3 regions of the Pseudoalteromonas sp. H103 genome follow, and region 1 is predicted to be linked to each of the others. Evidence: predicted binding sites of a transcription regulator. Region 1 holds the regulator's gene; each other region holds the start of a gene.
What was found. The regulator ArgR, encoded in region 1, controls arginine synthesis, uptake and breakdown. The targets are predictions, from matches to a motif close to ANTGAATANNTATTCANT.

Region 1 (5,377 bases):
ACGTTTTCCACATCAGCTCTCTGGTGGGCAGCAGCAACGTGTAGCTATAGCGCGGGCACTGGCTTATAAACCTAGTTTATTATTGCTCGATGAGCCCTTTTCTAATATTGATACGCAAGTGCGTTTTGAGCTTATTGCTGATATCCGTCGCATTATTAAAACGCAGCAAGTGTCAGCTGTATTCGTTACGCACTCAAAAGAAGAGGCCTTTGCTTTTTCAGACACGCTTGCCATTATGCATAGAGGTAAAATAGCTCAGCAGGGCTCACCAGAAGCGCTTTTTGCTATGCCAAAGTCAAAGGAGGTTGCAGAGTTTCTGGGTCAGGGCATATACTTAGACGCACAAGCATTAACAGCAACTGAATATAATACGGCGTTTGGTGTCGTTAAATCGCAAGTTGCGCATACGCACAAAACTAAAAATGGGCAATTATATATTCGCCCTCATCAAATAGAGTTAGCGTGTAAAAATTGCGATGAAAATGGTCAAGCTATTACTATTTTAAGTCGTCGATTTATTGGCTCTGCTTATGTTTATAGTGTTGTAATTGCAGAGCAAGAGATTGAAGTTGCTGCACAATATGGCCAGTCATTTGAGAAAAATGAACAGGTTATTATAAAAATAAAACCCCACACGGTGAATTTTTTCGAATCATAATCAATGTGTTATTCGCTGTGTTATATAAAAAGCTAAGGAATAACAATGGCGCAAGCGCAGTCTGGGATTTGTGCTGAAGCAAACTTACATGGTTTGCACCTATTTTTTAATGTATTTGACGCTCAGGACGAATCGTTGCGTGCAAAACTCAAACGAGTTAGCGCTATTGAGGAGGAGTTTAGCGATCAGTTCTCGGAGTCTATGCTTTCGTGCATGGTTGCTATTGGCGCCCAGTATTGGCCGCATATTTTGCCTGAATATATCCCTAGCGAACTACAAAGCTTTCCTAATATAAACCATAGCGATTTTGTTATGAGTGCCCAGCCATGTGATTTATTTATTCAAATACGCTCAGACCGAGAAGACGTTAACCATTTATTTGCGCTACAAATTTTAAAGTTATTTGCCCCTGATGTTGAGTTGGTGGAGCAAATTCGTAACTTTCGCTTTTTAGATGGTCGTGACTTTAATGGTTTTATTTATGGAGGCAACACGCCACATGGCAGGCAAAAGCGTGCAACTGCTTTAGTTAATAAGCCAAATAGTTTTGAAGATCAGGGCAGTTATATTCATGTGCAGCGTTTTAAACACGACCTAACTGTATGGCAGCACTTATCACTGAGCGAGCAAGAGCAAATTATGGGGCGTACGCGTTTAGATAATACACTCATTGAGCCAGCTATTAGCACTAGTCATGCATCGCGAAGTGAATTAAAAGATGAAAATGGTCATGCGTTATTACTCAATCAAAGCATGCCTTATGGCGATGTTTATGAGCAAGGAATGCTAAGTATTACTTGCTCTGCATCGGGTGGTGCGTTTGAAAAGGTACTTACGAGTCGCTTAGGGACAGGGGAGTGTTATGACCATTGGCTTGATTTTACTCAAGCCGATATGGGGTCTGCGTTTTTTGCACCCTCAATTGGTTTTTTAAAGCAGCTTTAAACCGTATCAAATAAAATACGAACGCGCTCCAGCGTAATGTCTATTTCTGATATTTTTGCTGGAGCAATAAATATGGTGTCATCACCTGCAATAGTTCCTAAAACACCATCCGCTTTACCTAATGAGTCCAGTAAACGTGCAATTAATTGTGCAGCCCCAGGGCTTGTCGTGATGATAATCATCATTTCATTATGCATAATATCAATTACAAGCTGACGCAGCGGGCTTTTAGCTGTTGGTACACCCATTTCGGCCGGTAAGCAGTAAACCATTTCTTGCTTTGCGTTACGTGTACGTACAGCACCAAACTTGCTTAACATACGCGACACTTTACTTTGGCTTATATTGTCAAAGCCTTGTTCTTTTAGAGCATCGACTATTTCGCCTTGAGAGCCAAAGTTTTCTTCTTTTAAAAGGGATTTAAACGCTTTAACTAACGCTTCTTGTTTATCTTGTGGTTGCATAGTCTTTATTCATTTTTATTATTTATAATGCAAATTCTACACAAAAATGAATAATTATGCAGCAGTTGTTTAGTTAACTTGCCAGTTTGATGCGATAAACGAGCAAAGTTTACAACTATGGTCGAAAATATACCTGAAATAAGCAGGATAAATTTGTTTTTAGTCGCTAATTTCATTATCTTAAGAGCCACAAATATTTCCTACCTCAAATTACGGAGAATTCCAATGAAAGTTGCTGTATTAGGTGCTGCAGGCGGTATCGGTCAAGCGTTGTCTTTATTATTAAAAACAGGCTTACCAGCTGGCTCTGAATTATCACTTTACGATGTTGCACCAGTAGTACCAGGTGTTGCTGTTGATCTTTCTCACATCCCAACAGATGTTAAAGTTGCAGGCTTTGGCGCAGACGATTTAAATAAAGCGCTTGAAGGTTCTGATATCGTACTTATCCCAGCGGGTATGCCACGTAAGCCAGGTATGGATCGTGCGGATTTATTCAACGTAAATGCCGGCATCATCAAAACATTAGCTGAAGGCATTGTTGCAAGCTGTCCTAAAGCGTTTGTAGGTATTATTACAAACCCAGTAAATGGCACTGTGCCAATTGTTGCTGAAGTATTTAAAAAAGCAGGTACTTACGACGCTAAACGCGTATTTGGTATTACTACACTTGACGTGATTCGTTCAGAAGCTTTTGTTGCTGAACTTAAAGGCGTAGACGTAGCAACTGTTAAAGTACCAGTAATTGGCGGTCACTCAGGCACAACTATTCTTCCTCTACTTTCTCAAGTTGAAGGCGTAAGCTTTACTGATGAAGAAGTAGCTGCACTTACTCCACGTATCCAAAACGCAGGTACTGAAGTTGTAAATGCTAAAGCGGGTGGTGGTTCTGCTACATTATCTATGGGTGCTGCTGCTGCGCGTTTTTGTATGTCTTTAGTTAAAGGCCTACAAGGTGAAGACGTAGTAGATTACGCATATGTTGCTGTTGAAAATGGCGATGCAGAGTACTTTGCTCACCCAGTACGTTTAGGTAAAAACGGCGTAGAAGAAATTCTTTCTTACGGCGAGCTAAGCGCATTTGAAGAAAAAGCTAAAAACGATATGCTTGAAACACTGAAAAAAGACATCAAAGAAGGTGTTGATTTCATGGCGTAATAGCCAATTGAGTATAAAAAAGCCTGCATTTGCAGGCTTTTTTGTTGCTCGAGATTTGTTTACTCTTAATCAAAATTAAGATGCATACTAAGGTTAGTGATCCCGGTCAACGGCTATACGGGCTAAGCTGACTAATGCTTGTTTGTATTTAGATTCAGGTAAAAAGTCTAAGCAAGCAATCGCTTTATCGGCTTCAAGCTCTGCTTTTTGCATTGTAAACTCAAGCGCATTGGTTTGTTTGAGCGTAGATAAAATCTCTTCTAAATGCTCCATACCATTACTGTGTTCAATAGCATTACGAATTAATTGTGTTTGATGTGTATTGCCATGTTGCATTGCATATATAAGTGGCAAAGTTGGCTTACCTTCGGCTAAATCATCACCTATATTTTTACCTAATTGATCAGCATCTGCATTGTAATCAAGTACGTCATCAACAAGCTGAAAAGCAGTACCTAAATGCATACCGTATAAATTAAGTGCTTCAAGTGTTGATTGATCTTGCTCGGTAATAATTGCAGCTAGGCCTGTAGCAGCCTCAAATAATTTAGCTGTTTTAGAATAAATAACCTGCATGTAGCTAGCTTCGGTAGTATCGGGATCGTTACAATTCATTAATTGCAGTACTTCGCCCTCAGCTATAATGTTAGTTGCATCCGCTAGGACCTGCATAACCTGCATTTTACCAAGGCCAACCATTAGCTGAAAAGAGCGAGTATAAATAAAGTCACCCACAAGCACGCTAGCTGCATTACCAAATTCAGCATTTGCTGTAGGTGTGCCTCGGCGTAAGTTAGACTCATCTACAACGTCATCGTGTAATAGCGTTGCGGTATGAATAAACTCAACAATTGTTGCAAGCGTAATATGATCTTTGCCCTGATAGCCTAAAGCTCTGGCAGCTAATATAGCCAGCATTGGACGCACGCGCTTACCACCGCTGTTTACAATGTATAAACCTAGTTGGTTAACTAACGCCACATCTGAGCGCATTTGCGCATGTATAAGTTGATTGACGTCATTCATATCGCTTTCGATTAACGCCTGGATAGCTTTTATATCCATTGATCTCCGAGCCAATTTTTATGTGTGAACGGCGCAGATTGTACAACAAAAAATGCACTAGCTCGATATTTTGTGACGATTGATTGAAAAAACACTATTAAAGTACTTAATTTAGACTGAATTAGCCAAGATAACTGTTTAATTGATAACCAAATCGCAGTGTCAGTTACGATTAGTTATTGTACTGTTGACGGGTTGTTTGCCTACATAAAATAATTTTAAGCAAGGGCTAAAAAGCGCTTGGCAAAAGGCCTAATTAATATAAAATGGGGGAAATATTGAATTGCTCTCAATGCAGCTACTTTTTATTCATTTTAATTACAAAATAGGCTTGCTAGTTATTTCGCGTTAGCGTAAACTTCGCGCCCTATCGAAGAATATTTTAGTTGCGTCGATTTGAGGGCGCACAGACGGAGTTAATTATGTACGCGGTTTTCCAAAGTGGTGGTAAACAGCATCGTGTGACTGAAGGTCAAACGATTCGTCTTGAAAAATTAGACGTTGAAACTGGTGCGGCAGTAGAATTTGATTCAGTACTTTTAGTTGCTGATGGTGAGAAAATCGAGATCGGTGTACCGTTCGTAAACGGTGGTAAAGTAACAGCTGAGGTTGTTTCACATGGTCGCGGTGAGAAGATTAAGGTTGTTAAATTTAGACGCCGTAAGCATTCTCGTAAGCAAATGGGCCATCGTCAATGGTTCACTGAAGTTAAAATCACTGGCATTAGCGCTTAATTAGAGGTACTTAGAAATGGCACATAAAAAAGCAGCTGGTAGTACTCGTAACGGTCGCGATTCAGAAAGCAAACGCCTAGGTGTTAAGCGTTTTGGTGGCGAATCAGTTCTAGCGGGTAGCATCATTGTTCGTCAACGTGGAACTCGTTTCCACCCTGGCGCAAACGTAGGTATCGGTAAAGACCACACTATCTTCGCAAAAGCAGATGGTAAAGTTCAATTTGAACAAAAAGGTCCTTTAAACCGTAAATACGTAACTATCGTAGCTGAGTAATCAGTAAGGTAGTTAAAAACCCCGCCTTTGCGGGGTTTTTTGTTTTGTAGTCCAGTCAAATATATACCCAAGCCTGCAT
Region 2 (5,377 bases), on a different contig from region 1:
TGACGAGTACTTATTAATTTATCTATTTTGTCTAAACTGTCAATAATAAGTAAGTTTTTAGTTTCGCTAAAGCCTCGCTCTAGTAAGTAATGGTGGCTAAAGTTATCGCGTAGTACAGCTGTTTTATAATTTTTTGCATCGTTGAGCGTATTTAATCGAATGTTACGTGATTTAAGCGCGTATATAGCTGAGTCAAAGCTTTCTAGTTCAGCAACCCAGCTAAATTTATCTTCTCTGTTGGGTAATTTCACTATTGAAAAAATACAGGTGTGCTTATCTCTAAGCACCGCGTTATAAGATACAGCCCAACTATTTGCAGACATACTGTATTTAATATCAGTGGTATCAAGTGCTTTTTTTACTTTATCTACAGAGCGCCCAGCAAGTTGGCCGTTTGAGTCAATGTACTGAAAATCAGGAAAAACTTCAGTCACAATAGTAACTTCAGCTGCATTAACCCTTATGCATGCAAAACACAGTATAAGTAAATACAACTTCATTTAATTACGCCTCAAAACTATAAATGGGTATAAACCAACTATAGTTGAGGGTAACCGTACCGCTAGTTTTTAGTCTAATAAATCTAGCCCTATACGCTGATAGGACTAGATTTTTTAAGTTTTAACTTGCTACTTATTCATCGCACTAATTAAAAATGCTGAAATTTTAGCCCCTTCGCGTAAAGTTGTTTCTGAACTTGATTGACCTACTAAAGAGCTGTCGGTAAATGGGGCTATTTCCATCATATCAGCGCCAGTAATAGGAAACTCATCGGCAATGGCCGATAAAATATCAAGTGCGTGCTGTGGGGTTAAACCATTATCTTCTGGCGTGCCAGTGGCTGATGCAAATTCGGCATCTAGCGCATCTATATCAAAGCTTACGTAAACTTCATCTACATTATCTGCTTTTAGCTGTGCAATGGTTTCGGCAGCAACCGCTTTAGCACCACGTTCTATTATTTCAGCAGCCCAATGCTGCTTTACACCAAAGGTGCTTTCCCAATGCACTTTTGGTTTACCGCTTGAACGAATACCAAATTGAATTAAATGATGAGGTGCCGGTAAAAATTCTAAAATATGTGTACACCACGAACCAAAGCATAAATCTATACCTAAACGCTCTACTAATAAGTCGGTGTGCGCATCAAAATGAATAATTGCAGTACGCTTACCTTGCTCGCGCTTTGCTTTTAAATAGGCTTTAGTTAGCGGATAGCTAATTGAATGATCGCCACCAATACCAAATATACCTTTATCTTTAAACGTCGCATAAAAGCTATCACACACGTCTTCAGTAATAGAAAGCGGGCTTACGTAATAGTCATTATTTTCATCGCCGTAAAGGGCTTTTTGACAATTAGAAATAGTTGCATTGTTTAAGTATTTATCATGCAATAAATGAGGGATTACACGTACATCACCTAAATCGAATGAGTGACACTGCGGTTGTTGATCTATAAGCGCAGAGCGTACAAATAACGGCCCCCAGTTTGCACCACGTAAAATACCACCACCACAATCTGAGCTAATGCCCAGCATAACCGCTTTGTGAGGCGAGTTTGGTAACTCATTTAAAGAGTCGCGCCAAAGTGGATCTACATTTTCGGTTTGCCCATAAAGCTTATTACGAAGTGCGGCTTTGCGCTCTTTAGCTGTATTTACAGTAAATACGCCATCACCAGGAGAGCACAAGCAGTGCTCAACTTTATTTTTAAATGCTTGAAATTGTGTGCTCATAATAAACCTCTATAAACTTTTACTGTGTGAAACTGAATTATTTTGATTAGTTATGCAAAAAGATAAAAAATACCTAAACTTTAATTTAATTTTAATAAACCATTTTTTGCGCTCTAAAAACGCAGCGGCAAGGGTCTAAATAAAGTTAAAATAAAACATTAAACATATGAATTTTAATAACTTTAACTCTGTTTTTAATCAGTAAACATTAGTGTGTTATTGCTCTTTCCCGATACATATAATGTCTGCATGGGCAAGTCAACAGCGCCTTTGCTTATACCGGTTAAGTGCTTGATTGAATATTCAAAGTAGATGAATAAATCGTTGTATCTTAATATTTTTAAAGGGGATTAATGCAAAACGGACAAACGTCCTGTACTTGGTAAACGTTTATGGCAATGATGCTAGATTGACAACAAATTTTTATAAAAGGTTTAGTTATGGAAAAGGTATTTCACTTAGGACTATGTATTGACGATCTTAAAGGTGCAAAACTTGCGATTGTACCGGGCGATCCTGATCGTGCAGCACGTATTTCACAATTCCTAGACAACCCAACCTGCCTAGCTCAAACTCGCGAATTTCATGTGTATTTAGGTCAGTTAAATGGCCACTCAGTAGTGGTATGTTCAACTGGTATTGGCGGTCCATCTACATCGATTGCTGTAGAAGAATTAGCGCAACTTGGCGTGCGTAAATTTTTACGTATTGGTACTACAGGCGCTATTCAGCCACACATTAATGAAGGCGAAATTTTAATTAGCCAAGCATCTGTACGTTTAGATGGTGCAAGCCAACATTTTGCACCGCTTAGCTACCCTGCGGTATCTGACTTTTACGCAACACAAGCTATGGTACAAGCGTGTAAAAACCTAGATATTGACTTTCATATTGGTATTACCGCTTCAAGCGATACGTTCTACCCAGGGCAAGAGCGTTACGATACACACTCTGGCTATGTACCAAAGTCATTACAAGGTAGCTGTGAAGAGTGGCAAAACCTAGGCGTGATGAACTACGAAATGGAGTCGGCTACATTATTTACAATGTGTGCAGCTCTTGGCTTACAAGCTGCGTGTGTTGCGGGTGTACTTGTTAACCGTACTCGTCAAGAAATTCCAAATGTAGATCACGGCGAAATTGAAAGAAAATCAGTAGCAGTCGTATTAGAAGCTGCAAAAGTACTATTAGGCTAATCCCTTCTTAGCACTTTAATTAAACGAATAAAGCACAGCAATTGCTGTGCTTTATTGTTTTTGGCAGGTTATTTTAACCAGAGTTCAGGTTATCTTAGCTCTGCGCTAATCACTTCTATTTCAGGTAGGTTGTCAAAGCTTGCAAGTACGGCACGTGCCACTCCACCTTGATTTTCATGACCTTGTGTTTCTAAAAGGGTGATTGATTTAACCGTATTACCATTAAAGCTAAGCCCCGCTAAAAACAGCTGACTAAGCGCACTTTGCAGTGGCGAAAGGCTTGGGCTATAGGCTGCATTTTCTGCGTAACTGCCGTAAAAATCACCATCATCAAAGGTACTAATTTTAACAGCACTAAAGTTTTGGCTATAGGGTACATATGCATTTAGCGCCATGACTGCTAATTTGCCATCAAGCGCAGTATTAGCAAACTCTTGCTGCTGAGGCTTTGGATTAAACAAACTAAACTCGTTGCCTAAATCGGTAGGCCCAAATGAATGTGGTAATAACTCAGCGAGTTTAAAATGTTGCTCTGGCAGTAAAATATCAAATTCTTTAGCGTCGGCCAGCTCGTTCATAAACTGCCTACAGTAACCACACGGTGCATCACTAATTGCTATTTTAACTATTTTTTTAGCGCCATTTAACCACGCATTATTAATAGCCGACTGCTCTGCATGCACCACTAGACTAAGTGCTTGATGGTCAAACTCTACATTAGCACCAAAATAAAAATTTACATCTCCTTGCTCATCAAGCGCTTTAACAATAGCACCCACATGAAAGTGTGAAACGGGAGCCACTGAAAATTCAGAGGCAAGCGGTACCAAACCTTGTAATAACGCATCATCAGATACATTAAATTGCGCGCATAGTTGTTTAATATTTTTAGAATTTAAGATGCCGCGTTGGGCTTTTAATTGACTACGTAAAGCTTGAGTTTGCGCTACGCTTAAAGAGATATGTGAATTTGTAAGAGCTGTGTCTTGTTGCACAGTAAAAGTTGCTGAAGCCATAACATATTATAATTATTCAATGGCTAAGTAGTTTAAAAGGTTAAGGCCCAAATTGCTAGGCCATTAAACGCAAAAAAAGGGAACACAGCGTGTTCCCTTTTAAAATACCGATTACATTAAATTAGTGATTTACTATCACTATAATAAAATCACGTATTAACCTGTATTACGCATACCTGCCGCAATACCTGTCATGGTGATCATTAATGCATTATCAATGTCGCCTTCGCTGCCTTTTTCGCTTGAGCGTGCACGTCGTAGTAGCTCAACTTGCAGTACATTAAGCGGATCGGTGTACGGATTACGAAGCCCAATAGACTCTTTGATCCATGGTTGGTCCGCTAATAAGCTTTTTTGCGGGCTGAGTGACTGAACAAGGCTAATCGCTTCTTCAAGCTCTTTACGCAGTGACACACCCAGTGGTTTGTACATATCCTCCACCAGCGCGTTATCGTAATGCTCACTTAACCAGCTGTCGGCTTTACTAAATACCATTTCTAGCATTTCTAGGCGCGCTCTGAAAAACGGCCATTGCAGGCTCATTTCATGTAGCGTTTCAAGTCCATACTTATCAAGCGCTGCTTTTAAGCCTGTTAAGGCACCTAGCCATGCAGGTAGCATTAAACGGTTTTGACTCCATGCAAAAATCCACGGAATGGCACGTAAACTTTCTACGCCACCATTTGGATTACGCTTAGCAGGGCGTGAGCCTAATGGTAATTTAGACAGCTCAAGCTCTGGAGTTGCCATTCTAAAGTAAGGTACAAAGTTTTCATCATGACGAACTACATTACGGTAGTGCTCACACGACTCCTCACTTATTAACTTCATTACTTCACGCCACTGCGGTTTTGGCTCCGGTGGTGGTAATAAGTTGCTTTGCAGTACTGCACCTGCGTAAATATTTAAGCTTTGTAGTGCTACATCAGGTAAACCAAACTTAAAGCGGATCATTTCGCCTTGCTCAGTTACACGTAAGCCGCCTTTTAAAGAACCCGGTGGTTGTGAATGAAGCGCTTGAGCAGCCGGTGCTCCGCCACGCCCAACTGTACCGCCACGGCCGTGGAATAAAACAAGCTCAATGCCACGCTCATCGGCAAGCTGTACTAATTTATCCATTGCCTCGTACTGCGCCCAACCTGCAGCCATCATGCCCGCATCTTTAGCAGAATCTGAATAACCAATCATTACATTTTGAGTGTTTTTAATGTGCCCACGGTACCACACGTTATCAAGCAGTGTAGTAATTACATCGCTACCCGCATTTAAATCATCAAGTGTTTCAAACAATGGTGCAACAGGTAAATCAAACTGACAGCCACTTTCTTTTAACAGTAGTTGTACCGCTAAAATATCAGAAGCAGTGCGCGCCATTGAAATGATGTATAAGCCAAATGTTTTTTCATCTTGCTTTGCAATTACATCG
Region 3 (5,377 bases), 150 kb from region 1:
AGTAAGTATTGCGCCAAAGCCAATAGGCAGTAGTAACAGTGGCTCAAAGTTTTTAGCAATTGCTAAAAACAATAATAAGCACCCTACTGCAATCATTATCAAACCAGGAAACGTAAAGTTAGCAATACCTGTAGCATGCCAAAGGTTTAAAAGTGCTTCCATTTAAACTCTCCCTTAAGCTAACGCTATAATTGCGTCGCCTGTTGTTACCGAGTCACCCTCAGAAACAAGCACTTCAGCTATAGTACCGGTATGCATTGCACGTACTTCGGTTTCCATTTTCATGGCTTCCATAATTACAACTACATCACCTTCGTTAACTACTTGGCCCGCTTTTACTTTTACTTTAAAAATATTACCGGCTAATGGTGCATTCAAAGTTTCGCCAGAAGCAACCGATGCAGACTGAGGTAAATGCTCAGAGTCTTTAAGGGTTACTTCTTTAAGCTCTCCGCCTTGCGCTACAACTACATCATAAACTTTACCGTCTACCTTAACGCTGTATTGCTCTGCTTTTACGCTATTTTTACCTGCTGGTTTTGCAGCCGGTTTATTCGCTTCATCGTCAGCACTTGGTACTGCTTCAAACGCATCTGGGTTATTACGGTTTTTAATAAATTTAAGGCCAACTTGTGGGAATAACGCATAAGTTAGTACATCGTCTATTTGATCATCACAAAGCGTTAAGCCTTGCTCTTTTGCCTCTTTAAGTAACTCAGCTTCAAGCGTTGCAAGTTCTGGCTGTATCTTATCAGCAGGACGACATGTAATAACTTCGCTACCATCAAGCACTCGCTCTTGCAGCTCTTTGTTCATAGGTGCTGGCGTTAAGCCATACTCACCTTTTAGTACACCGGCAGTTTCTTTGGTAATTGTTTTGTAACGCTCGCCAGTAAGCACATTAAGTACAGCTTGTGTACCTACAATTTGCGATGTTGGTGTTACAAGTGGAATAAAGCCTAAGTCTTCACGTACACGTGGGATCTCAAGTAACACTTCATTTAGCTTATCGGCAGCGCCTTGCTCTTTAAGTTGGTTTTCCATGTTAGTTAACATGCCACCAGGTACTTGAGCTAATAAGATTCGTCCATCAACCCCTTTAAGGCTACCTTCAAACGCAGCGTATTTTTTACGTACGTCCCTAAAGTAAGCCGCTATCTCTTCAAGCTGATTTAAATCAAGCTCGGTATCGCGAGCAGTTCCTTCAACAATCGCTACAATAGTTTCTGTTGCAGAGTGACCATAAGTCATACTCATAGAAGAAATAGCGGTATCAAGCATATCAATACCTGCATCAATTGCTTTTTGATACGTTGCAGTACTTAGCCCCGTAGTAGCATGACACTGCATAGCAATAGGAACAGACACAGTTTCTTTAAGTGCTTTGATAAGCTCTTCTGCATCGTATGGCTTTAATAAACCCGCCATATCTTTAATACAAATTGAGTGACAACCCATATCTTCAAGCTGTTTTGCAAGAGTGAGCCACATATCAAGCGTATGGACTGGGCTTACTGTATACGAAATAGTACCTTGCGCATGCGCGCCAACTTTAACAGCCGCCTTAATTGCAGTTTCTAGGTTACGTACGTCGTTCATTGCATCAAAAATACGAAATACATCAACACCGTTTTTGTGTGCGCGCTCTACAAACTTTTCAACTACGTCATCAGCATAATGACGGTAACCTAATAGGTTTTGGCCGCGTAATAGCATTTGCTGTTTAGTGTTTGGCATTGCCTTTTTAAGTGCACGAATACGCTCCCACGGATCTTCACCTAAATAACGAATACATGAATCAAATGTTGCGCCGCCCCATGATTCAATCGACCAATAACCTGCATCATCTAACTTGCTTGCAATAGGAAGCATGTCGTCTAAACGCATACGTGTTGCTAATAAAGACTGGTGAGCGTCGCGTAATACTAATTCTGTTAACTTTAATTTAGCCATGTGTGTGCCCCTTAGTTATTATTTGATTTGTACTGAGCAATGGCAGCACTAATAGCAGCGATGTGCTCACTAGGCACACCTTGAGATTTAAAAGACGGTGATTTAACTGGTGTTGTCACTTCTGGTTCGCTAAAACGCGCAATCAAGTTAGACATAAGAACAACCGCACCAATTAATATCGACAAAAATACAAACACCCCAACCATACCGGTTAGCATTAAGCTACCTGCAGTTGTAAGTAGAGCACCTATATCCATTACTCTCCCCCTTAAAACCCACATCGAAATAAAAAATCGATTTATTTAAATAATTATTCACTGGATGATAACAAAACTAATAGCTTTGTCTACACCTTGTAAATTGGTAAAACCAATTAAAATAAAAATAACATATCACCCCCTTGGTTAACATAGCTAAAACAGCCATAAACACTACTACGTATAGATGATAAAAATAACGGTTATAGGCAAAGGTTATATCCATAACTTTAACAATCCATAAATACCATTAAAAATAGCGCGTTACAGGTATAGTAACGTTAAAGCCAATTGATAAAATGTAAATTGGTCTTACCAAAAAACGTTAAACTTAGCTATCTATATATCTTGTTTACTAAAATTACATAGGTGTGAATAAGTTACATAACAAAGCGTAAAAATTACTAAGCCAATAGTTACCTATAATTATCAAAAAACAATTAAGCAATTGATAAATAACAATAAAATAAACTGGCATGTAACTGGCATTAGTTATTTCGAACGATTTGATAAACCAAGGAGAAGACAATGTTACGCTGGACAATCACATTTTTAGTTATTGCTTTAATCGCTGCAGTGTTAGGTTTTGGTGGCATAGCAGGTGCCGCAGCTGGTATAGCAAAAATTATATTTTTTATCTTTTTAGTACTTTTAGTGATTTCATTAGTTTCAGGTGCGCTACGTGGTAAATCACCCAGGTAGATAAGGCATACGACTAACAAACACTAAATTAATTAATACTTACAAGGAATTACACTATGAACTCTACAACTTTAAAAGCAGCACTAATCGCAGTATTTGCAGGTTTTTTCATGATGGGTTGTGAAGACAACCACGCAGAAGAAGCTGGTGAGCGTATTGATGAAGCAGTAACTGACGTGCAAAACTCTGTTGAAGATGCATGTGAAAATGTAAAAGAAGGCGTTAACGCAGAAGAAACTAACTGTTAATTCTTCGCCTTTAGAAAAAAGCGGCTTACGAGCCGTTTTTTTGTGCCTGCAATAAAATCCTCACTTTAAAGCTGCTCATTTAGGGGCTTACTGTTAAAATGTCAAAAAATACGCTTTAAGTAAATACAATATGGCATTCACAACTACCTACACGCTTGATAAACCTTATTTTTACGAGTGCTTTGACGAGTCGCTTCCTTATAGTAAACGCGCCAAACCCAAGTATTTTTTACTAGTACTACTTATTGCACTTGGTTTATTTGGGATTTATGGATTGGACGATCATTACCTAGGTACATTTATGATCATGTTAGCCGTGCTGGAATGCGTAGCATTTTACTACCGCCGACCTTGGTGGGTTACTAGGCAAATGTTTAGCAGAGCATCAGGCTCCGAGGTTACGCTCACTTTTGATGATGAAGGGATTAAATCCTCTAATCATTACAAAAGCTACCAACTAGCATGGCAAGATATAACTGAGGTAGTAAATACACCAAACGGTTTGTTAATTAAAAATAAAAGCGGTATGCAATACATCTCAAAACAAATACTAAGCCCAGAAACACTCGATTTTATAAACAAAAAAGCCACTCAGTGAGTGGCTTTTTAACTAGCTGAGTAAATTACTCAACTACGTATACGTGTTGATTAAGCATTGCCCGGATTAGGGTTCGACTTCTCAGCTTGTATGCGCATGTAAATCTCTTCACGGTGCACAGATACGTCTTTAGGTGCATTAACACCAATTCGAACTTGATTTCCTTTAACACCTAGAACGGTAACTGTTACTTCGTCACCAATCATTAGGGTTTCACCTACTCTACGAGTTAGTATTAGCATTCTCTTGCTCCCATGTTCCAATAAAAATTATAAGATTCCGCTTAAACATATTAATGAAAAATCGATTGAAAAGTAAGTAAAAACTCCCAAACTACTCATTTTCCGTTAAAAATGTTTTATGTAATGCACGAACAGCCAACTCTAGGTACTTTTCATCTATTAAAACTGAAATTTTAATCTCTGACGTAGAGACTAAAACCACGTTAATATTTTCCTGCGCTAATGCATCAAAAAATAAACTAGCTACACCAGAATGCGATTTCATACCCATTCCAACAGCAGACACTTTAGCCACTGTGGTTAATCCGCTAATATTATCAGCGCTTAATTGAGCTTGTTGCTCAGTAATTAATTCAAGCGCTTGCAGATAGTCATTCGAGTGCACAGTAAAAGCATAGTCTATTTTTTCAAAGTTATGATTATCTTGATTAATCATATCTATTTCGACGCCATTATCGGCAAAAAGTTTCAAAATTTTTGCAAGGTACTGAGTGCCGCTTGGCATACCTTGTACCTTAATTAAACATTCGTCGCGATTAAACGCAATACCCGAAACAACCTTACTTGGCATATCGCTTTCCTCAAAGCTAATTAATGTGCCTTCATCAGGGTTAAAGCTTGAAAGCACCCTAAGCGGAACATTGTGTTTACCTGCCGCCTCAACAGAGCGAATGTGCAATACTTTAGCGCCTAAACTGGCCATCTCTAGCATTTCAGCAAAGGTTACTTGGCTCATTCGCCGTGCATTAGGTTCAACACGAGGATCTGTAGTATATACGCCATCAACGTCTGTATAGATCTGGCATTCATCAGCTTTTATTGCGCCGGCAATTTCTACTGCTGAGGTATCTGTGCCACCACGGCCAAGCGTTGTAATATTGCCTTCTACATCACGCCCCTGAAAACCCGCAATAATAGCAATGCGGTTATGTTCAAGCTCATGCTTTAAACGCGTAGCAGCAATGTCCTCAATTCGGGCTTTGCCAAACATGTTGTCGGTTTGAATATTAACTTGATCAGCAAGTAGGCTTACGGCCGAATGGCCACGCTTTATAATAGCCATAGCTAGAAGCGATACAGACACCTGCTCTCCGGTGCTAATTAATACATCTAGTTCACGGCTACTCGGGCGAGTATCAATTTGTTTGGCGAGATTAATTAAGCGGTTGGTTTCTCCCGACATGGCCGAGAGCACCACAACCACTTGATGACCTTGTTGCCTAGTTTTAACAACAAGGTCGGCGACCGCCTCTATTCGCTCTATTGAGCCAACTGAAGTGCCGCCATATTTTTGGACAATAAGTGCCACGTAATCTTAAACTTTCTCGGTTACCCAAGCTGTTACGCTATCAAGCGCTGCGTTTAAGTTTTCAGGCT

Region 2: the regulator ArgR is predicted to act here: its motif matches at 1,781-1,798, upstream of ATS74_RS15945 (arginase family protein).
Region 3: the regulator ArgR is predicted to act here: its motif matches at 2,255-2,272, upstream of ATS74_RS14260 (OadG family protein).

Annotation. Positions count from the first base shown of each region.
Region 1 covers NZ_LOFG01000016.1:305,933-311,309, forward strand. The annotation lists gene ATS74_RS13560 (ABC transporter ATP-binding protein) at 1-658, shown strand, start outside; gene ATS74_RS13565 (Dyp-type peroxidase) at 704-1,603, shown strand; gene argR (transcriptional regulator ArgR) at 1,600-2,067, opposite strand; gene mdh (malate dehydrogenase) at 2,293-3,225, shown strand; gene ispB (octaprenyl diphosphate synthase) at 3,319-4,290, opposite strand; gene rplU (50S ribosomal protein L21) at 4,713-5,024, shown strand; gene rpmA (50S ribosomal protein L27) at 5,041-5,298, shown strand.
Region 2 covers NZ_LOFG01000018.1:73,101-78,477, forward strand. The annotation lists gene ATS74_RS15940 (substrate-binding periplasmic protein) at 1-500, opposite strand, end outside; gene ATS74_RS15945 (arginase family protein) at 630-1,739, opposite strand; gene udp (uridine phosphorylase) at 2,180-2,935, shown strand; gene cdd (cytidine deaminase) at 3,025-3,951, opposite strand; gene ppc (phosphoenolpyruvate carboxylase) at 4,108-5,377, opposite strand, start outside.
Region 3 covers NZ_LOFG01000016.1:451,079-456,455, reverse strand. The annotation lists gene ATS74_RS14270 (sodium ion-translocating decarboxylase subunit beta) at 1-162, opposite strand, end outside; gene oadA (sodium-extruding oxaloacetate decarboxylase subunit alpha) at 175-1,953, opposite strand; gene ATS74_RS14260 (OadG family protein) at 1,965-2,210, opposite strand; gene ATS74_RS19760 (DUF1328 domain-containing protein) at 2,739-2,912, shown strand; gene ATS74_RS14255 (hypothetical protein) at 2,969-3,160, shown strand; gene ATS74_RS14250 (YcxB family protein) at 3,291-3,758, shown strand; gene csrA (carbon storage regulator CsrA) at 3,809-4,000, opposite strand; gene ATS74_RS14240 (aspartate kinase) at 4,092-5,309, opposite strand; gene alaS (alanine--tRNA ligase) at 5,316-5,377, opposite strand, start outside.